DNA from 3 places in the Leptospira langatensis genome. Region 3 is predicted to be linked to each of the others. Evidence: riboswitches for the same ligand, from Rfam matches in the RefSeq annotation. Region 3 holds a riboswitch; each other region holds the start of a gene.
The links. Region 3 has a riboswitch for cobalamin ahead of EHO57_RS17700 (CbtB domain-containing protein). Riboswitches for the same ligand answer to the same signal wherever they lie in the genome.
Positions count from the first base shown of each region.

Region 1: another riboswitch for cobalamin. It lies ahead of EHO57_RS12715 (TonB-dependent receptor); the one in region 3 lies ahead of EHO57_RS17700 (CbtB domain-containing protein).
Region 2: another riboswitch for cobalamin. It lies ahead of EHO57_RS11435 (LIC13354 family exoprotein); the one in region 3 lies ahead of EHO57_RS17700 (CbtB domain-containing protein).

Region 1 covers NZ_RQER01000007.1:232,873-240,261, reverse strand. The annotation lists gene EHO57_RS12750 (LIC_13076 family protein) at 1-256, shown strand, start outside; gene EHO57_RS12745 (hypothetical protein) at 412-984, shown strand; gene EHO57_RS12740 (class I SAM-dependent methyltransferase) at 997-1,866, opposite strand; gene EHO57_RS12735 (hypothetical protein) at 2,040-2,576, shown strand; gene EHO57_RS12730 (hypothetical protein) at 2,655-3,284, shown strand; gene EHO57_RS12725 (CapA family protein) at 3,315-4,361, shown strand; gene lsa26 (surface adhesion protein Lsa26) at 4,448-5,188, opposite strand; cobalamin riboswitch at 5,380-5,556, shown strand; gene EHO57_RS12715 (TonB-dependent receptor) at 5,689-7,389, shown strand, end outside.
Region 2 covers NZ_RQER01000006.1:459,823-467,211, reverse strand. The annotation lists gene cobC (alpha-ribazole phosphatase family protein) at 1-283, opposite strand, end outside; gene EHO57_RS11450 (adenosylcobinamide-GDP ribazoletransferase) at 268-1,080, opposite strand; gene cobT (nicotinate-nucleotide--dimethylbenzimidazole phosphoribosyltransferase) at 1,136-2,179, opposite strand; gene EHO57_RS11440 (LIC_13355 family lipoprotein) at 2,207-3,067, opposite strand; gene EHO57_RS11435 (LIC13354 family exoprotein) at 3,098-3,676, opposite strand; adenosylcobalamin (AdoCbl) riboswitch at 3,867-3,998, opposite strand; gene EHO57_RS11430 (flavin monoamine oxidase family protein) at 4,149-5,489, shown strand; gene EHO57_RS11425 (toprim domain-containing protein) at 5,661-7,389, opposite strand, start outside.
Region 3 covers NZ_RQER01000011.1:361,226-368,614, reverse strand. The annotation lists gene EHO57_RS17725 (hybrid sensor histidine kinase/response regulator) at 1-1,286, shown strand, start outside; gene EHO57_RS17720 (Crp/Fnr family transcriptional regulator) at 1,291-1,878, opposite strand; gene EHO57_RS17715 (SDR family NAD(P)-dependent oxidoreductase) at 2,083-2,937, shown strand; gene EHO57_RS17710 (catalase family protein) at 2,934-3,926, shown strand; gene EHO57_RS17705 (hypothetical protein) at 3,985-4,830, opposite strand; cobalamin riboswitch at 5,084-5,265, shown strand; gene EHO57_RS17700 (CbtB domain-containing protein) at 5,398-5,589, shown strand; gene EHO57_RS17695 (CbtA family protein) at 5,586-6,422, shown strand; gene EHO57_RS17690 (CbiX/SirB N-terminal domain-containing protein) at 6,419-7,389, shown strand, end outside.

The DNA of each region.
Region 1 (7,389 bases), on a different contig from region 3:
AGGTCTTCGCAAGTATCTGGAAAAGACGAGCCCAGCAGAGCATGCAGGTAAGGATTACAGCACTATTATTCTGAGAACCGGTAAGATCCTGGAAGCGAGAGTTGTAGGCCAGGACATAGATTCCTTGAAGTTAGAGATAGATGATTCTAATGGTCATAAGCAGGAATCAAACCTTTCTAAGAAAGAAGTCTATAAAGTGATCTTTGCAACGAAGGTAATCCGCGTTAAGGATACCTCGAAAGATAAGGATAAATGATCTTCGTTCAGGATCTGATTCGAATGAAATGCAAGGATGGATTGAGATCCATCTAACGCTGTGACCTAATGTATCTCCCTCGAACAGGGGAGATACATAAAATGAATTCAATAAATTTCTGAGCTTTCCGTATAAAAAAGAAAATCCGACTTGAGATGAGTGTTACTCGTGCTATGCTCTTATACAATTATGAAAAGCGAAATCAGAGTCCTTATATGAACCTTACCCTTACTCATTGCGTTCTTCCTTTAAAAAGACTTGGGGCCTTCCTATTCATCTTTGCCTTATTATTAGATTGTGGTGCCGCCTTAACCTATCAACAAACGGAAGAAGCCGCTCAGCAAAGTAATTCCAATTCAAGTAGTAGTGCGATCCTTGCTGCTTTAGGAGTGAGTGGAGGAACTGGGCTTGCGAGTTTTTCCCCTTCTCATATTTCCTTTAAGGCAGGCAATTCCGGTTCTTACGATATCGTATTTTCCAAGTGGCCCCTGACTGGACTGCATGGCACGATCAACGTAAATCTAGTTATGCCTGGAGTTTTGTCGAGTATGACCCTGACTAGTTTTAATATCGCGGATGATGACCAGGGATATCCACTCCATTTTCCAAATGTAGCTTCCAGCGGCAAGCCCGGCTCCGGTGTGATCCAGCATACCATTACAAGCGCTCCTGATGCTAGTCTAAATGGTACTAGTCTCGGAACCGTTTCCGTTACGGTGACCCCATAAACTTTAGTCCGACTACTTACTCACCCCGAAACAGACCGCCATCATATCGCCTTGGTCGAATTTCTTTACCGACCAGTCCGCGAACTTCTTTGCGGTCTTGTAAAATAGGCCGGCTCCTTTCTTCGCAGTGAGTCCGCTTCCATACGAGATATGAGCCAGCGGAATATAACCCAATTCGTTCCCTAAGGAAATGATCCCCGGTAGACTATAATAGTAAAGATGCTCCGGAACGTTCAAGTATCTCCATTTAGGTCCTAGGTATTTTGCTAGGACTCCGTATCTGCAAGTGGAGAGGATCATTCTTCCTCCCGGTTTGAGATGCATTAAGATTTTCTGAAGTGTTTCCTTGGGCTGGTGCAAATGCTCTATACTTGCCCATAATGTGATCAGATCGAATTTCTCTTTTCCCTCAAGGTCCCAGGTTAAAAAATCTTTTTGTTCCACATCCAAGCCCAGAGTCTCCTTTGCAAATCGGACCGGGCCACTCGCTATGTCTAATCCTTTGGTCTTCCATCCTCTGCCCCTAAGATAGTCCAGGAAATATCCGGCGGCACATCCTACGTCCAAGGCGGATCTTTCTCCGCTCATCATTCTTTCCCACTTAAAGAAGCCTAAGTCCTGCAGGTTTAAACCGAATACTCTTGCGATCTCCTTCTTCGTTTCTTCCGAGTAATAATTGTCGTATCCTCTATCGGTCCTTTGGGTGAAATAAGAGTCTTCGTAATATTTGGAGACCTCTTCTAAAGAGGGCTGTGGATTTACCTGGACGAGTCCGCACTGTTTGCATTCTACGATGGAGAAGACTTCTCCCTTGGGACTTGCCTTAGTGAACATGGGTTTAAAATCGATATTAGAACATGTATTGCAAGGTATAAGTGGCATAGTATAAGGATCGACGTTTTGGTAAAATTTCAGACATAAAATGAGTAATTTCTCGTATTATGTACTCCAAAGAATGGGGGATTTTTATTCTGTACCTCGGGACTCTTTGAGTTTTCCGTTACACTCCTCTTTAAGGCTTGCTTTCTCGGTAAATTCGTTGTTAAACAGATTGTATGCGAACTCTGAAATATATTATTAAAAGATTTCTAATAAGCACTTCTCTTGTTATCCTAAGTTCCTGCATTTTCGATTGCGGCCTTGTATTGACGGGCACGGATGTAGGCAGAGAATTACTCGGTTTATCTAATAATCAGAAGGACGATTCGTCTGAGAAGATCGCTTCCTTATTGGGATTGGTCTCGGGCTCTTCTCTTCTAGAATTCAATCCCACCACTTTAACTATGGCGGTGTTTGCTTATCAGAGCTACACTGCCTCTATCAAAACTCCGATCCCTTCTACATGGACAAATGACGGAGAATCCTTTTTGGATCTTACTCTGACTCCTAGCGGTTGTCCTTCCGCGAGTGATGATAATTATACCTCCATAAGCTTCTCAGGTTCGTCGAGCTATTCCGCTCAGAATGCGACGTTTCGGTTTTTAGGTACAGGGAATTGCGTTATTATTCACAGTGTGAGCGGAGCTACCCCCGATATCGGTCTGCCGACGGGAGCTGTAATTGGGATCCTTCCTGTTGTGATCACTCCTTAATGATGCAGAAAGACTCTCGTAATTTAGAAATAAAAACCGCTTTTCTATGAGAAAGACTTTCAAAAAACTTCCCTTAGCATGAAAAGAATCGCGGTATTATTTTCTCTTCTTACACTAGTCTTATTATTCTCCGTAAATTGCGGAGCCTCTTATGTTCTCTTCAATCCCGATACCGGTTTGCTTGTTGGGAGTGACAATAGTAAGAAAAAGGACCAAGAAAAAGCTCCTCTTTTCGCGCTTCTTGGGATCGCTAGTTCGATTGCTACATTCTCTCCGAATCCGGTAGTCATACCGTTCGGGACTTCCGGATCATTCTATTCTTTGGATATTCCGAACATTCCGAACTCTTGGACTCAATCCGAATTTGGTTTTAATATTTTTATCCAAGCGTCTTGCAATAATGCTAGTATTACTACCATCGACGGAGTGGATGGGGCTTCTACTTCCAGTCCTTCTTTCCAATCGGTTGGATTTGAGCCGATTTCGATCTCATTTTCCGGGGGAAATATAAATTCGAATCTGGTTGGTTCCTGTGTCTTTACTCATGCAGTCCATAACCCGACAGCGAATTTTCTGCCGGAAGGTTTTCCCTTGGGCAATCTTACTGTTATCTTTGATCCGTTCGTAGGGGCGGTCATCGGTTCGGTTTGGTTCGCAGACTTTCCTTCTGCCCAAAGCGACCTCATCGGAAGAAAACAGCTTTTCTAAGGGAAAGGTTTTCAAAAACCTTCCCTTAGTATGAAAAGAATCGCCGCATTATCCTCTCTTCTGGGGATACTATTCCTTCTTTCCGAAAGTCAATCTCTCCATTCCGTTGAAACGGAAACTCTCAAGATCAAAGCTGTGGGAGACTTGGTCATGGGAACAAATTACCCTGAGAACAAGCTTCCTGCGGACCCGAGACGTACCTTATTTACCGAAGTAGAGCCCAGTTTGAAAGGGGCGGATATACTATTCGCAAATTTTGAAAGTACTCTTACTGACTATCCTCATTGCGCTAAGAATATCAATCGTCCTCTTATCTTTGCATTTCGTACTCCTCCATCGTATGCAAAAATCCTAAAGGATGTGGGATTCGATATCGTATCCATTGCGAATAATCACAGTTTGGATTTTCATGTGCAAGGATTCGAGGATACAGCCAAGAATCTTTCCGAAGCAGGAGTTCGATTTACCGGAAAGAAAGGTGCCATCACTTATATGAATGTGAAAGGCATTTCTATCGCATGGATCGGATTCAGTCATATGGAAAGTGCTCATAATCATGTGAATGCGATCGAAGAAGGAGTTTCCTTGGTGAAAGAAGCTAAGAAGAAGGCTCAACTCGTCTTTATATCCGTGCATGGCGGAGCGGAAGGTGGACCAGCTCTTCATGTGAAGAATGAGCAAGAAAGATTCTATGGTGAATATCGAGGAAATCTAGTCGCTCTTTCTCACGCTTTGATCGATGCAGGAGCGGATCTTTTCATAGGCCACGGCCCTCATTTGCCTAGAGCCATGGAATTGTATAAAGGGAAATTGATCGCTTATTCTCTCGGGAACTTTTTGGGCTATAGAGTATTCTCTACCAAAGGATACGGCGGCTATTCCTTAGTTTTGGAAGCCGATCTGGATAAAAAGGGGAATTTCGTAAAAGGAAAGATTTTGCCTTTGCAATTGAGCCAGAACGGGATCCCGGCCCCGGATCCGGATGCAAAGACTGTAGAATTAATGCAATCCTTGACCAAGACGGATTTCCCAGGAAAAGGACCGAAGATCCAGTCGGACGGAACCTTCTTTCCTTAATTCATTTATTGGAATATTCTAATATAGAAAAGCCCGATCTCGCGGTGGCGAGAGCGGGCTTTTTAGTTTAGGGATCGGATCCTAACTTATTGTTGCGGTTTAGGGGTCGGATCTAAGGCTCCTGCCGGCGCCTTGAAGTTGATCTCGAATAGATCGTAATGGGATTCTCTCCATCCGGTAGTGAATGCTACCGAGATCCCCATATAATACTTGGTCGCGTATTTTAAGGTCTTGGTCGCATAGTTCGCCATTTCCTCGTCGGTGATAGAGAATGGATGCACTTTTCCTCTTACTTCGTCCAGGTAGGTCCCTTCCCAAGTGCCGATCATGGTTCCTTTATATTCCAAACTTAGAATATGACCTGATACGGAGAAATTCCTCTTGGATCCGGATTTTGGAACTACGAATTTGTCCTGTAGATCCTTAGGAGCAGACCTATCCTGGAGTTGAGCTCCTATCACTTCGAAATCCGTGGATAGAGCAATAGGCTCTATTCTATGGATCCTATACTGCAAAAGCACTTCTTGGTTCAAGTTCTTAGTGAGGAAGTTGACCACATCCGGATTCTCGGGGCGAACGCTGAAATCCACCTTCTTCTTTACCGCGGTATAACAAGCGTCTTTTTGATCGTCGCAATTTTCGGACGTGTCTACTGTGGTAACTTCGATCGTACCTTCGTAAGAATCAAAGATCAGACCTCTACTTTCGAATTGGATCAGTTTCGCAACGGTCCAACCTTCGGAATAAGTTCCCGCTGCGGATAAGGAGGATGTGAGTAAGAAGAAGATTCCCGCAAAGAGAATGCTAATAGATCGAGTACGTTTCATTCGGATTCTGAGCTCCTAGTTTTCCTGTCGAAGCCGGAATGTTTCGGCCGACGGATTTCGTGAATCCTTTCCGGATTTCATCCGACATCAAGAAAATATTTCTTTCCGGATCTGAAATTATAGAAGAAGGGACTTTGTAAGAACGCTTTCTATAGGCGCTCCTATATGACGGTTTTTAAGATTGCCCCCCTATCGATCGTTGGGAACCTGGTCTTGCAAGTAATTTGGAACAGGGAATTCGGTGAAATCCCGAAGCTGTACCCGCAGCTGTAAACACTAATAACGATCGGAGATCGCCCACTGTCCTCGGACGGGAAGGGTCCGAATCGGGTGTGAGTCAGAAAACCTATCCGGTTTACTTTCGTACTTTGGCTTTCGGGAGTTAAGGCCTTTCGCTGCATACGACCGAGCGGCGTTTCCTTCCTTCCCGCTTGGAGATTTCTTTGCGCTCGACCTTTGGTAGAAAGTCCGGTTTCTACAGAACTTTTTCTGGAAAGAGGATCCTCTTTCTGGGGATCGTTTTGCTCTCTAAGCCTAGCTTCTCTCAGGATTTGCCAAAGACGGAATCCGCTCCTATAAAGGTGGTGGGAAAAACTACCAAAGCGAACGATCCGGAGAATTTCAGAAAGAACCCGAGTGGTTTTCAAACGGCGATCGATCTAAATCAATACACTGCACGTTATACTAGTCTTCCCGATGTTTTGGAAAGAGAGGCCGGGGTAAGGATCCGTAGATACGGAGGCCTAGGCTCTTATTCAACTCTTTCCTTAAGAGGGACCAACCCGAACCAGTCCAGGATCTATATCGATGGAGTTCCTTTTAATAATACGCAAGGAGGGGAAGTCAATCTTGCGGATCTTCCCTTCGATAATTTGCAAAGCATAGAAGTGTACAGGAGCGGGGCTCCCGTAGGATTCTCGGGTTCTGCCATCGGTGGCAGTGTGAACCTAGTGACACGCACAGGAGGTGGTCCTCCCAAGACCAGAGTGAATATCGGAGGAGGAAGCTTCAATACAGGAAAGGGGAGCGTAACGCATACGGGAAGCTATGGAGGAATAGGCACCAGTCTCTTCTTCTTGGGCGAAAAATCGGACCAGAATTTTTCTTATCTAAACGATCATGGCACTTCTCTTGTAAATCCTTTCGACGATACCATCGACAGAAGAAGGAACGCTCAGTTTGAAAGGACCCAAGGTATGATCGGACTGAACGGGGAGATCGGAAATACCAAGATCAAATTTTGGAACGATCTGAATTATAGATTTCATGGGATCCCCGGACCGGAAAGCAACCAAACCCTGCAAGTGCATCGCAGGTATCTGAGGAATACTTCTACCATAGGAACGGATACCAAGGGACTTCTGGATGGACTCTTGCGAATAGAGACGCGCGCGTTCACTACGATCGCGAACGATGATCTATTCGATCCTAAGTCCGAGTTCTCGAAAGGAACACCTAACTCTTCTGCGATCATTCATCAATCGGGAGCCTATCTCACTCCTACTTTGTATCTATTGGATTATAACCAGATCTTTCGACTTCATTTCGGTTTGGAGAAGGAAAGCTTCGATCGTTCTAGGAGCACTCCTCAAAATATAGATCTGAAATATGAGCCTGGGAAATTCAGGACCTACACTACTGTTCAATTAGAAGATGAGATCCGTTTCTTCGATGGAAAACTCATCTTGACCCCGGGCGTTTCTTGGGACAATTATAGGGATCGTTTTCAATCGGACCAACCTTGGTACCAAAGACAGGACCCGACTGCTTCTCCGGACAAGACTACTAAGTTCTCGAACCCAAAGACAGGCCTCTTATGGAAGATAATCGAAAAAGAAAATTATGGTCTGGATTTTAAGACCAACGCTTCCAAGCAGAATCGGATCCCAAGCTTCTTGGAATTATTCGGAGAAGTGGGGACCATCATCGCGAACAATTCCTTGAAACCGGAAAAGAGTGAAAACTTCGACTCTGGATTTACGGGAAGCTATAAGGACGGAGATCTGAAATCGAGCCTTACCGTTTCTTATTTCAGGAAAAGGATCCAAGACATGATCCTATTCATACCGAATTCACAGTTCACTCTTCGTCCGGAGAATGTGGACTCTGCACGGATTGACGGAGCGGAGGTCTCTCACAAGTCCGAATACAAGGGTTGGAAATTCTTGGTGGATTATACGTACCAGGAAGCGATCAATACG
Region 2 (7,389 bases), on a different contig from region 3:
AAAGACGGCCTTCCCATTCCCCGAAATTAAGTTCTTGGATCCTATCATCCACCTTCCAAGCAGGAGAGAAGGAAGAAGATTCCATTTTCTTGCTGATAAACTCGGCTAGACTATAACAACGAAAGAGCGGACTCGTACGGATCGAATGCACTTGAGAAGGTAATAGTTTTAGAACATTCTCCGCTTCTGTTTCAAAGCTGGAAGGAAGACCAAGATCAGTCTTTCCATAGCAAGTGCCGGGCTCTACTTCCGGTGTCGTATGACGTATTAGAATGATTTCCATGCGGATAAGATCCCGATCAAGTAGAGGATTTCAGTTACTTGTTGCACTGCTCCTAGACAATCTCCGGTATAACCTTCTAACCAACGTTTATAGAAATTTCGAAGATACAAAAAACCAAATGCCTGGAGCAAAAAAGGAAGGATCGTAAATCCTAGCGCCAACTTGGAGGGAATACTCGGAATATATAAAAACCCTAGCCAAGGTAAGAACCCCCAGATAGACCCGATGATCACATTCGATGTTCTCATTTGCTTTACGATCGGTTTTGCCTTAGAGAGCTCGTCTTCTCTTGCATACGGGAGTGCTTTCGTCATCAAGAGAGCCCAAAATCTGCTAGAAGAGTGAGATGCGAGTATTACAATAAACAAGATCTCGATACTGAAATCACTCATAGATCTATAACAAGTAAATTTTAATAGAAGAACTAAAATGATCCCGATCGTTCCGAAGGCTCCGATCCTGCTATCTTTCATTATATCAAGGATCTTTAATTTGGTCCAACCTCCACCGAATCCGTCGCAAACATCCGTGAATCCGTCTTCGTGAAAGGCACCCGTGATCAAAACGGATGCGGCCATGGAAAGTACAACACTAACGTCCCAAGGTAGGGAAAGATTCGCGATCCAAAGAACCAGACCCGATAGGAATGCGACGATCCATCCTACTAAAGGAAAATAACGAGAAGAAGAGCTAAGATATTCTTCCGAATGTTCCACCCAAGCGGGAACGATAATACGAGTGTTGTATCGTACCGAAGTAAGAAAAATGATCAGCTCTTTTCGAATGAATCCTAGCATGCAGATCCGAGATTAAACTTCCCGAATAGAATAGCAGCGAGAATTTACTCTCGCCTTACTCCTTTTTCTCGGACACTCCGGCAGACTCGAAACTTGCCATCTCTCTTAGGAAAGCTAGGGCAGATTCTAGGATCGGATATGCCAGTGCACAGCCTGTACCTTCTCCCAAACGAAGACCCAGATCCAAGATCGGATCCGCATCGAAGAAATCCAAGATAAGCTTATGGCCTTGCTCGGAAGATCTATGAGCGAAGATAGCGTTTCGAGCGATCTTAGGTTCTATCCTAAACGCGGTTAAGAAGGCGGAGCTCGCGATAAAACCGTCTACTATGATTAAGCGGTTCTCTTTGAAAGATGAAAGCATGGCACCGCAGATCATAGCGATCTCGAATCCTCCGAATTTAGAAAGGACTTCGATCGGATCCTTTGCATTGACCGGATGTTTTTCCCTACATTGGGTCAGGATCTGCTTCTTGCGAGAGAGAGCTTGGTCGTCAAGACCAGTTCCTCTTCCCGTCATTTCTTCCGCGCTACGATCCAGGAATACGGAAGCGAGTAAGGACGCACTAGAAGTGTTTCCGATCCCCATTTCCCCAAAACCGATTACATTACAAGAAGAAGGAACCTTGGTCTTGGCAATCTCTCCTCCGATACGGATGGCTTCTTCGCATTCTTCTCTTGTCATTGCGGGTTCATTTAGAATATTACGAGTTCCTGATGCGATCTTTGCGGAAATAAAATTCGGATGTGCCTGTTCGAAATTTCCTGCGACTCCGGCATCTACCACAAGTAGGCTGATATCATGTTGTTTACAGAAGACATTGATCGCTGCGCCTCCGTTCAGGAAGTTCAATACCATTTGGTAAGTAACTTCTTTTGGGAAAGCGGAAACTCCCGAATCAGCCAGACCGTGATCTCCTGCAAACACAAGCAGATGAGGGTCGGTTAAAACAGGATGAACGGTATTCTGAATGGTTCCGATCTGATACGCGAGGTTTTCCAGCCTACCTAGAGCTCCTAGTGGCTTGGTCTTAGTATCGATCTTATGGCGTAATGTTTTGTCTAAATCCAATTGATGAACTTCTTTAGGTCTGATCACAGTTTTTCACATATAATAAATTTTTAATTAAGGACTAACCGATTTTGCGGCGACTCCGTCGATATCTGGATTGGCATGAGCGCTGTCTATAGGCAAAGAGCTGAGAATGGTTTTGGCAGCGGAGATCTTTATGTAAGTAAATCCATTTGTTTGAATATTACTCTTTAAGGTGCTATCGCAACCGCTTCCACTGTCACCAAAGTTAGCGTCAGATAGGTCGAAACCATCCCCGCCGCCACCTCCGTTCACTATATCCGTGTCGAATACCTCAGCAACCGTCATCGGATTCGAATCTTGGTTATAAGCTACAGGAGTAATTCCCGCAAAACGATTCCAGTATGTAGGGTTATTCGAGAATGTATAGGGATCGGAATTGGTATATGCCGGGTTCCAGCCACACCAATTCGTCTGATCATTCCCGACTTCAACGATCAACGGTTCTAGAAAAACCGCATTGAACGGATTGGAACTATTTTGGACTCCGACGAAGAATGGATTCTCGTATACGATGAAATCGATCCCAGTAGAAGGTTGCACCTTCCCTCCGGACCAACCCAGAATGATGGAGGCTCCGCTTCCGGTCGCAGCCAGAGTATAAACGTCCAAGGAGCCGTTGAATTCTCCCTGGCCTCGGACCCCATCCGCTGCACAGTTTGCGTTTTTATAACCGATACCGGTATTTCCGGGAGCAGAGATGAGTTGGTCCGCGACAAAAACACCTCTGCCTGTTTCAGGAACTAAGGAATCACAAGGACTAGAATAAGCAGGAGCGGATGAATTTCCAAGAAGTGCAAGCGCTGCAGCCTCATCTCCTCCTCCCGATCCTCCGCAATTGGAAAGGATCAAGCAGAGCGAAATGTAGAAGACCATAAATTTAAAAGTATTCATTTCATTGTCCTCACTAACACAAAATGGAGATCAGTTCTTCTGCAATCTGGTCCAGAAAGTCGGACTAAAGCCGCTATTCAATCCGCAACCAGCATTGATATTTGTAGGATCGGAATACGTATCAAGATCGTCCGCTTTAGCTGAAGCTAAGGTAGTTTGAGAAGAAACTCCGGAGAGGTCGGGGCAAAGATACAGATAACCGCCGTTATTCGTCCATCTGTACCAAGCAAAGTCTCCTTGGGAGTAACTCGAATCAGCTCTGAATTGAACATAGACAACTTGTTTAGCAACGTTGATCTCTTTGATGATCCCGTAGAGATAACTATTTCCATAAGTTGCATCGATAAATGTCTGCGCAACTAGTGTATTCGATATTGCTAATTCACCGGTGATTTGGGATCCATCTGCACTGTAAGAATCTCCAGGAAAATCGGGAGTTCCGTTATAAGCGGAATAATTACCTGCGATCGGATTCATCGTACTTAAAGCGACTAATCCTAGAACATTTTCGTCAGAATTGCCCGAGCTTGGTTCGAAACATCCAGTGTTAAAAAGAGAAATGGCGATCAGCACTAAGATCGTCGTGAACGAGTTGTTGATTTTTTTCATTTTATTCTCCTGATTTCGTCGGAATCTGGGAGAAAGAGAGCTTAGCAAAGAATGATACGTTATCCGACATAGCCACCTGAAGTGGTTTAGTCGATTCGTTCCTTAAACAAAAGATCTACTTTTCCGTTCGAGAGCCCCGACATCGCTTTCGGGGCCCCCTCGCAGAAGCGCGGATGCGCTGGTAGGCGAGATTTACGATACACCCCAACCTCGAGGTTTATTGTATCGCGGGGAAGATCTGGCTTATTCCATCCAAAGATGGACATCACAGTTGCGGGTCAGCGTGGGATTTACACCCAACTTCCTCCCTGAAAGCGTAGTACCAGGTTTTGTTTCGATACTTTCATTGGCAAGGCAAAAACCTGGACCGTTTTCTAAGAGAATGGTTTCCTAAAAAGTGAGAGAAAGATCTTTCTTTATGACCGAAAATAAGATCAGAGGATCCGTTTGAAGACTCTCTCGAGGACATGCGATGAAATTCAGTCGATCTACATTCTTAAAGGCCGGAGTCTTAACGGCAGCAGCACTACTAGGAACACGTAAAGGAGAGATCCGAGCACAAGGTACTAGCTCAGGAAAAAGAGTCATCATCTTAGGTGGCGGTCTTGCCGGATTATACTCTGCTTATCTATTAGGAAAGACCGGAAGCAAAGTCACTTTGATAGAAGCTACCGATAGAGTCGGAGGAAGGGTACGGTCCGTTACCGATCCTTCCGGGAACGTAGTGGACTTAGGCGGGGAATGGGTTTCTTCCGAGGACAAGACGGTGCGTAGTTTAGTAAGAGAGTTGGGATTGAAATTGCAATCTGCTCCTTTACAGCCGGATCTATTCTTAGGAACTTATAAGAAAGCAGGCGCTTGGGATATGAGTCCTGAGGCCCAAGATACCTTAAGCAAACTAGTAGCACAAAATTCTAAACTCAATACGACCCAACAACAAGAGTTGGATCGGATCAGCATTTATAATTATCTTCTATACCAAGGCATTTCTGCGGAGGATCTGGTATTATTAAACCATAAATTATCATTACATTATGGAGATGGTATTCGAGTTCTTTCTGCAGAGAAGGTGCTAGGAGATCTGGCACAATTCCCCAAACGCAATAGCCGCTTAGAAGGGGGGATGGAAAATTTAGCCAAGACTCTCGTGCTCAATATCGAGAATACAGAGTTCGTATTTTCCGATCCGGTTCTCTCCGTGGATCAGGATGCAAATGGGGTAACGGTGAGCACTGCCTCAGGAAGGAAATTCACCGGTTCCAATTGTATCTGCACGTTGCCTGTAAACCAGATCTCTAAAGTGAAATGGAATCCAGGTTTGGATAAGGAAAAGCTACTCGCCGCTCTTAGAGTAAGATACTCCCAGATATTCAAGACATTCTTAGTGCTCAAAGAGGCTCCTTGGGATTCTACTCCTTTCTCTGTTCATTCCGACGCTGCGGCTCAGTTCCTGTACGATGCCGGAACAAAATCCGACGGATCGGATAAGGTATTGGGGATTATTGCAAGTGGAGATAGATTTTCCGTATTCGATTCTGCCAACCAAGATCAGAAGGTCGAGTATATTCGATTAACCTTAAGTAGGCTGGGACTGAAGAACGATCTGCAGATCCAAAAAATATATTTTACCGAATCCAAAGGAGAATACGTTCCGAACGGGATTGCGATCTTTCCACCAGGAAGCTTCGGATCTGAAATTATATTGAGAAAGCCTTTCGATCGGATCCTCTTCGCAGGAGAGCATACCGGCGAGATTACGGGTACGATCGAAGCGGCTCTCAGCTCCGCGATCCGAGCGGTGAATTTGGTTTAATTGATGGAGAGCTTGCCTTTTATCGACTTTGCTATAAGATCTTAAAAGATAGAAAGGATGAGATAAATTCGTTTGGCGACAATGAAGGCACGAGTTTCTTAGTGATCCATCCTACTTCGAAAAACTAAATTTAAATAGAAACCCGGGAGTGCTCCCGGGTCCAGAAGGATCTTAGTCCTCGATCACACTCATTGCGTATTCGGAGATCGCATCCCTTCTTTGTTCTGCAAAGTCTTTGTGAAACCAAAGGTTTTGGATCTTAGAAGCCTCTTTCTTGTTCCCGATGGTGATCTTGGTCATACATTCATCCACCGCGAACTTCATTGCTTCCTTGCCTGTTTCTCCCAATCCCTTGTTCCGTTTTTTACGCAGGACCTGACCGCCTGATTTTTCCACTCTCTTGATCAAAGCATCGTAGTCTTTATCATCGATACAGAAGACAGTTTCCGACTTCTTTGCATCTCCCATTTTCACATCTACTTCGTAGAGAGGCGCGCTAGAAATATGGATCAGACCTAGTTCGAATAGTTCCGGCCAATACTCATAAAAGAAAGAAAGCATGAGTGAACGGATCGCGTATCCGTCAAAGTCCGCATCTGTAATGATACTTACTTTTTCGTAATTCAGCTCATCTATGGATTTTACTTTTTGGTCCAACGGAAGTCCGAGGATCGCAACTATGTTCTTTAACTCTTCGTTAGCGATTGCCTTTGCGAGAGAAACTCCCTTGCAGTTCATGGGCTTTCCTCTTAAAGGAAATAAGCCATGCAATTTCGGATTTCTAGCTGGGCGAAGACCTGCGATCGCCGAGTCTCCTTCCGCCACGAATAATACTCGACCCGGATCGTTTGGTTTTCCGGTAGGAGGCATGAGCTTAGGGATATTCATCTTGCTCGCCTTCTTCAATCCGCGTTGTGCGTCTTCGAAAGCCTTGAGCTGGGTTCTCTTTTCCATTTGGAGTTTTACTTCTTCCAAGAGGCCTGTTTTCTTGATGAATTTATCCAGATGCTTATCTACTGCGTTACGAATGTCTTCGTTCAAGTCGTTGATCAGATAGGATTTATCCTGGGACTTAAAGCGAGGGTTTAAGAGCCTCATGTTCACATACATGTGGAAACAGTTCCGGACGTCGTTACGAGTGCAGCTCGTCTTCAACTTCTTCTCGAGAGAAACGATCTGGCTTTTCTTACGGATCTCATCGCAAAGTCTGTTTTCCAAATACTCGATCGCGGAACCGCCTTGTGGAGCAAAGATAGAGTTCACCCAAGTCAGGTTCTTATTCTGTCCGATCACCAGATACGCTTCTAGGTGAAGTTGGGTTCCGGCAGCGGGAGCCTGATAATCCATTTTATAATAGGTCAGCTCGGAATGAGAGAAGATCTCTTCCAAACCTTTCTTGAACTTGTACTTATCCTTTTTTCCCTTATGAACGAATTGCACTTCGAGGCCAGGATTCGTCATAGCGATATCTTGCAGATATTGCTTCATGAGATCTACGTTAAAGGAAACGTCCAGATTATTGAAATACTTAGGACTTAACTCGAACTCCACGGAAGTTCCGTGATCTTCTTTTGTTCCTTTTTCGATCGCTTCGATCATATTCGTTTTTTTGCAAATAGGTTGGAGCTTATCGATCTGATCCTTGGTAAGAAGAGGACAATCCTCGAATTTTCCGTGCTCGTCGAAGTATAAGAAAACCCTTTCAGTATCTTCTTTAGAGAGCTTATAAGAACGTATTTGCTTCTTTGCGTCTTCGTGAAGAGAGAATAGCTTTTTGAAAGTAACTCCGTCGTTGGTAGTCTTTACCTTGAAATAGGAAGAAACCATTCTTACGAGAGAGATACCCACTCCGTTCTGTCCGGCGACATGGTCTTGTTTGACATGATCGTCGAAGTTCTCT
Region 3 (7,389 bases):
TCCCTAAGAAAAAGGAAGATGGGAATAAGAACGAGAAGTTCCGGATCCGATTGGATGATGGTGCGGAGCGTTGGATACGACTTCGCACATTTCCGGTATTCGGCGCAGATGGTAGCTTTGAAAGAATCTTAGGTGTAGCGAGAGACGTTACCCAACAGCATGAGCTGGAAAGGCAATTGGCTCATTCCCAAAGAATGGAATCCATCGGCTCGCTTGCAGGAGGAGTCGCTCACGATTTCAATAATATACTTACAGTGATTCTAGGTTTCTCCTCCCTACTGGAAAGGAACAGAGAGAATCCGGAAAAGATCCTACAATCCGTTGAGGTCATCCGAAAGACTGCGGAAAGAGGAACATCTTTAGTAAGGCAACTCTTAACTTTGGCAAGAAAGGTAGAGTCCTTCTTTCGGCCGATTGCTTTGAACGATCTGATCTCGGAAGCATTGAATATTGCCAAGTCCACATTCCCGAAATCCATCTCTATCGATTCGGATATACCTCTTGGCCTGATCAAGATCAACGCCGATTACACCCAGATCCATCAGATCTTTTTAAATCTCATCCTGAATGCAAAAGACGCTATGCCTACAGGAGGAAATATTTCGGTAAGCCTCCGGACTGCCGAAGATCCACTTTCCGAAAAAGGGTCCAAGATGGCTTTATTGGAAGTTAAGGACAATGGGACGGGGATGGACGAAGAGACCAAGCGTAAGATCTTCGACCCATTCTTCACCACAAAGGAACCGGGAAAAGGTACAGGCTTAGGTTTGGCCCTTGTCTATAGTATTTTAGAAAATCATAAAGGAAGAATTACTGTGGAAAGCTCTCTTGGGCAGGGAACAAAGTTTACCGTTTATTTACCGGTGCTTTCCGAAAGTAAAAAAGAGGACCCATTCTTTGAAACTTCCCCTAAAGACGAGAAGAAGGATACGAGAACTGTGCTTCTTATTGAAGACGAGGAGATGATACGTATTCCCCTTGCCGGTTATCTCTCCGAGTTCGGACATAAACTATACGTAGCTCAAGACGGAGAAGAAGGAATTGCGGCATATTCCCAGCACAAGGAGGATATAGACGTTGTGATCTGCGATCTAAATCTTCCTAAAGCGAACGGGCTCGAGGTGCTCCGGAAGATCCGGGCTCAGGATCGGAACCTTCCCCTCTTCCTTGCCAGCGGCTATATAGATCCGAAGATAAAAGCGGATCTAGAAGAAATAGGGATCAAATGCATTATCCAAAAACCGTATCATTTTGAATCTATTCTCAAGAAAATTCAAAATATATAATATTCTAGCTATGCTCCTTCCAAACCCGATTTCGGATCCTACTTAAGGAAACGGGAGTGATGCCCAGATAGGATGCAATATAATGCTGAGGGATCCGACTTACTATGTCAGGCTGTTGCTTGATCAGGTTCAGATATCTCTCTTCGGGACTGTCCCTGATCCGGGAAAGAAAAAGTCCTAAGTAATTCTCAAACCGTTCTAAGGTAAATTCCAGTAGGATCTCTTTTAGCCCTTCATTCTCCTTATATAGAGTGGTCGCATCTTCTTCTGTGATATAATAGATCTCGGAAGGCTCTATACTCTCCAAACCGAAACGACTTTCCTTATGGGTTCCCCGATAACTATGAATAGAAGTCACCGCACGGTTCGCGAAAATGAAAGCGATGGTGATATCCCTTCCATTATCATCGAACTTTATGCGAAGACATCCGTTCCTGACTATGAATATAGTCTTCGCATACTCTCCTTCCTTGAATAGGACCGTTTTAGCAGGCACCTTTCTCTCTCTAAGCATATGCTTATAACGATCCCAATTCTTTTCCAAATTCGGGATCCTCTTCTTTATCTGCTGTATGAGAGGAAGGTCAGACATAAAACTAAAACCGAGCTTATCGTAAGCATGGGATGGAAAAGGCAAGATATGTTTTGTCTCAGGTTTGATTTGCTTCCGTTTTTCCGAAAAAAGAGCCGGAAACTATCCATATAACATGTTCTTGCGAAAGTTTACGATTGATGAGATTTCGAAAAATGAGAATCCTGCCCTGTTCGAAAGATCAGTGAGAGAATTCTTTAATCTATGTCCAAATACTACCAAGGCAAAAAAGTTTTTATTACAGGCGGTTCCGCAGGGATAGGAAAAGGGATCGCGATCGCACTGGCAAAGTCCGGTGCCAGCGTGATGATCTGTGCTAGAGGCAAATCCAATCTAGATGCGACAGTAAAGGAATTAAAGTCCGTCGGATCTCCGGGAGCCGTTTTCGATTATGTTGTCTTGGATGTTTCCGATAAGAAGCAAGTCCAAGCTGCAGCGAAGAAGGTATTAAAGACCCTAGGAGGTTTGGATGTACTGATCTGCAATAGCGGTTATGCGCAAGCAGGAGAAGCTTCCGATCTTCAAGACCACGCGTTTAGAAAGCTAATGGACGTGAACTTCTTCGGACACTTGAATGTGGCTCTTGCCTTTCAAGATCATTTCAGGGCCCAAGGAAAAGGGGATATTATATTTTTAGCATCCACCTTAGCGATATTCTCCGTTTACGGATATGGAGCCTACTCCGCGAGTAAGTTCGCTATTTCCGGATTCGCACAAGCCTTCCGACAAGAAATGATGCTCCATAACGTAAAAGTAAAATTATTCCTACCACCTACTACGAACACTCCCGGATTAGAAAAAGAGAACGAAGACAAGCCCCCTATCAGTAAAGAGATGGAAATGGGTTCTTCTTTGAACAAAGTGCATTCGATCGAAAGTGTTTCTAAGGCAATACTGAAATGGATCCCGAATAGGAAATTCTTCGGATATACCGGCTGGGATTCTTGGCTGCAATATTCCTTATTCAAACATTTTCCGGAGTTTACCCTGAAAATTGCCGATTCCGAACTGAAAGCGGCGCAAGCCAGATTAAAAAAGAAGAATGGGAGCCTAAAATGAAACCGATCAGCAAGAACTGGAAGGAAGATATAGCCGCTAACGAGGAAGAACGTTATGCGGGATATGTAAAGAAGTTCCAAGCCATACAAAAAGTAAATTCGGCAAAATTCGGAAAAGGACGCACTTTGCATAGAAAGCAATTGTTGGGGATCAAGGCCCAACTGGAAGTCTTGTCGGACTTGCCGGAACACGCCAAACAAGGACTATTCTCCAAACCGGGGCGCTACGAGACTTGGATCCGTCTCTCTAGCGGAAGCATGAAGCTACAATCAGACCGGATCGGAGACATCCGAGGATTCGCACTTAAGGTCAGCGGAGTATCCGGCCCAAGTGCATTACGAAATGGAAATACATCCTTCCAGGATTTTTTGCTCATCAACCTAGAGGCTTTCTCTTCTCCTAAAAGCGATGAATTTGTCGGGATCGTCGTCGCCGCGGCAAACGGAGGAGGAGCCTTACTCAAATATCTATTTAAGACTTACGGATTCTTTGGAGCGCTCGCAAAGATCAAAAAGGCAGGCGCCAGTTTCAATAAGCCTTTCAGCGGATTTGCAACCGAGAAGTTCTTTAGTGCCGCACCGATCTCTTTCGGTGCGTATGCGGGAAGGCTCCGCCTTCTGCCTCCCAAGGAAGAGAAGATCGAAAAGAATGCATCTAAAGACTGGGGAGAGGATATGAAATCCAGGCTCCAAAAGGGATCCTTAACTTACGAACTCCAGGCACAATTCTTTGCGGACGAGAAGACGACTCCGATCGAAGATGCATCCGTAAATTGGCCGGAATCAGAGGCACCCTATCTTACGATCGCAAAACTCATCCTTCCGAAACAAGACCTGAATTCCGCAGATGGGGAATCTTTTCAGAAAAAGGTGGAAGAGACTATTTTCGATCCTTGGGAAGCCCTCTTGGAGCATAAGCCTTTAGGAGATGTGATGAGAGCCAGAAAGCATGTCTACTTTGCCAGCCAAAAAGGACGCGGAGCCGTTTGAGACGCAAGGGGAAGTATATCTTATTTTTATCATATACTTCCCCGAAAGAAACAGTAGATCAGATCTCTTTCGCTAATCCCTGGAAACATTCGGAAAGGACAGCTTCAACCGAGTAGGTTTCTTGTCCGATCTTTATTTCGTTCTTACGGATCGGCAGCCCTTTGCCGATCACAAGGGAATCTACAGTGGATCCTTTAGACAAAAGCCAATCGGTAAGCAACCAATCGCTCGGATACTCCGTAAGAATACGCTTTTGGCAGCGGAAGGATTCTAATTTAGAACCGCTCTCTTTCAAGAAAAGACTGACTCGAATGGAAGAATCCAAGATCCGATGTCCTTTGGTGGAGTCAGGAACGATCCCCGCCCTACTAAACGCGGGTGGAATATTCTGAAAAAATAAATAAACGATCAGCTCTCCCTCCTCGCCATCTTTTCCAGAAAACGAAAAAGGCAACTTCTTCTGTTTTGAAGAGTTCGTCGCTGTCGTTGCGAGTTTTTCTAGATTAAAAGCATCCAGTCCGAGAAAAGCGGAAAACTCAGGAGGTTGGATCGGAGGTGCGGCCTGCGTCTCTCCTTTATTCGCTTTCAATACATTGCTTAAATTCTTTAACTCAGGCTTATCTACGTAGATTACTTTTAATTTGCTCTCAAAAGCTTCTTCTGAGACGTCCTGATCAAAACTAGGTATCATCCCCAAAGCGACGAGTCTTACCTTCCAGGGTTTCTTTGTTTGTTTATCATTCTTTGCATATGCTTTGATCGCATTTCCGGTAACAGAATGGAATTTTACTTCGTTATCTGCAAACTCGCGTTGGTTAGATTGGTCCACTACTTGGCAATTCGTTAATATATAAAGAATCGCTCCAACCACTGCAAGAAACGTTACCCTATTTTCTCTGTGCATCTTTCACATCCTTTCGGCCGCACTCTGCCGTAGCGAGCCGGTCACAAACTATAATACAGAATAACGTATAATGAAAATAGAATAAAGGGAGAACAAGGGAAAAAATGAAGCGAAAATCTTGATATTTATCGGCCAGCCCGAAGTCTCCCTGATCTTAGATCATGTCCTTCCGGCATTCCTTGGTCTTTAATTTTAAGGGCCAAGGACTAAAAAAATGCTATACAATCATTCAAACGAAATTAAATCCTGGAATCTCAGTCTATTTTTGTAGGATCATAGATGTCCATGCATCTATGGGAAGACGGTGCAAATCCGTCACGGTACCCGCCGCTGTAAGAGGGACGAAAGGCACACGATGTCACTGGGTTCATACCTGGGAAGACGTGTCGAGTAGGTCGATCTCAAGTCAGAAAACGCCTCACAAAGATCCTGAAGTATGTATCCAGTCTCGGATGTAAGACGGATGCGTAGCTAAATTAATTTTGTTTTAACATAGCGAACCGACGGTTAGTTGCGTCATATTCGCATTTCGTCTGTTTCGTGTTAGGTGATCATCTCTTAGGAGGGATGTATATGCGCGCGATTTCCGTTTCAGGAGTCTCGTCCGTTGCCGTCAGGTCATGGATCGCGACTTCCTTAGCCTTGGTTTTGGCATTCTCTGCTCTTTCCATCGTCTATTTCGTTGGCTTGGAACCTATGCTGTATCTGCACGATGCTTTCCATGATATAAGGCATTCTACCGGATTTCCATGCCATTGAGATCGAATCTTGCAGAGGTCACTTGGATAGGCATACTATCCGGAATAGTCTCCGGCTTCTTTTTGGGGATCTTGATCTTTCTTTTGAATTCTCCTTTCATCTTAGAAGCGGAGAAGTTTGAGACGCAAACTTCTCCCTTAAAAACGCATGTAGATGCTGATCTAAATGTGCATGGGCAAAGTCAACATACTCATTCTCATACAAACGGACCTCATACCTCAAATACTTTAGATAAATTTAAATTACAAGATGAGGCCTATATTCTTTCCAAAAGGAATCTCTGGACCATTTTCGGTTCTATCCTTTTAGGGATCGGATTCGGGATCCTCTGCGCTCTCTGGACCCATTTTCTTCCTCCTTTTTCGGTAGAAGGAAAAGAGAGTCTCTTAAAAGTCCTTTTAAATTCGATCCTATTTGCAGTTTCAGGATTTCTAATATTCTTCGGGATCCCAGCGATGGGGCTACCGCCTGAACTCCCCGGAAGATTAGCGGGGGAAGCGGATTATGGGGCCAGACAGACTTGGTGGTATTTCTGCGTACTCTCTTGTTCTTGCGGATTTGCATTCTTTTCAGGACTTCTTGCGTATTCTAAACGCGGAGAAGTCTGGAAATGGGGATTGGGATTGGCAGTCCTCTTTGCGAGCATCTCCCTTCCCTTTCTATCTGGAGCTCCTATTCTTTCGGAAGAATCCATTACTCCCTTGGACCTTCGGTCCAAATTCGAAACGATCTCTTGGATCGTGAACTTTCTCTTTTGGTTGGTTCTATCTCTTTGCTTCTTCCTATTACAAAGAAAGAGATCCCTCCCAATAAGCGATCTAGGGCGAGCATGAATCATACTTCTCCGGGCATCTTGGTATTAGGACATGGAAGCAGGGAAGAGAATTCGAATCAGGAATTCATCTCTCTGGTTGACTCCTATGCGCAAACCAAACCTCAATGGAAGATCAGCCATGCATTCGTTGAATTAGCGAAGCCCGACCTGGAGTCCTCGCTCCGGGATTTATCAAAAGAACATTCTAATATTATAATATTTCCTTTATTTCTATTCACTTCGGGCCATATCAAGAACGATATTCCGATCGTTTTGGACAGAATTCGAGCCGAGTTCCCGGAACATTCCTTTAAGATCGCAAATAGCCTGGGAGTCCATTCCAATCTGATCGACCTGATGAGAAGAAGGAGCCATTCCCTTCTTTCAATTTCTCCCGAGCAAGAAGCGAAAACCGGAGTGATCCTGGTCAATCGCGGTTCTTCCGATCCCGATGCGAATAGCGATTTTTATAAATTGGTCCGTCTCTTTCAGGAAGGGAATTCCTTCTCCTTCGTTCTTCCTTCTTTCATAGGAATCACGAGTCCCCTTCTTCCGGAAACGTTGGAGATGGCGGCTAAACTGAGACCTGAGAGACTTTTGGTGCTTCCGTATTTCCTTTTCGGGGGAAGGTTGATCCAAAAGATACAAGAGCTCGTCCAAGACTTCTCTCGGAAGTTCCCTTGGATCAAGACGGAACTTTCCGATTACATAGGGCCTGATCCGGATCTTTTTTTCGTAATGAACGAAAGGATCCATGACGCGATCTCCGGAAGATCTTCCCTTCCCTGTGATACTTGCGAGTATAGATCTCAGCTTCCCGGACTCTCGAATAAGGTCGGCGGATTGAAAGCGCTTCTCTGGAGCATCCGTCATTTAGAAACGCATAACCAAGCTGCTCCGCACGAATTCCCGCATCGTAATTTAAAGAAACATGTTTTTGTTTGCGACAGTATTGATTGCGCTAACAAGGGAAGTTCCTCTCTCGT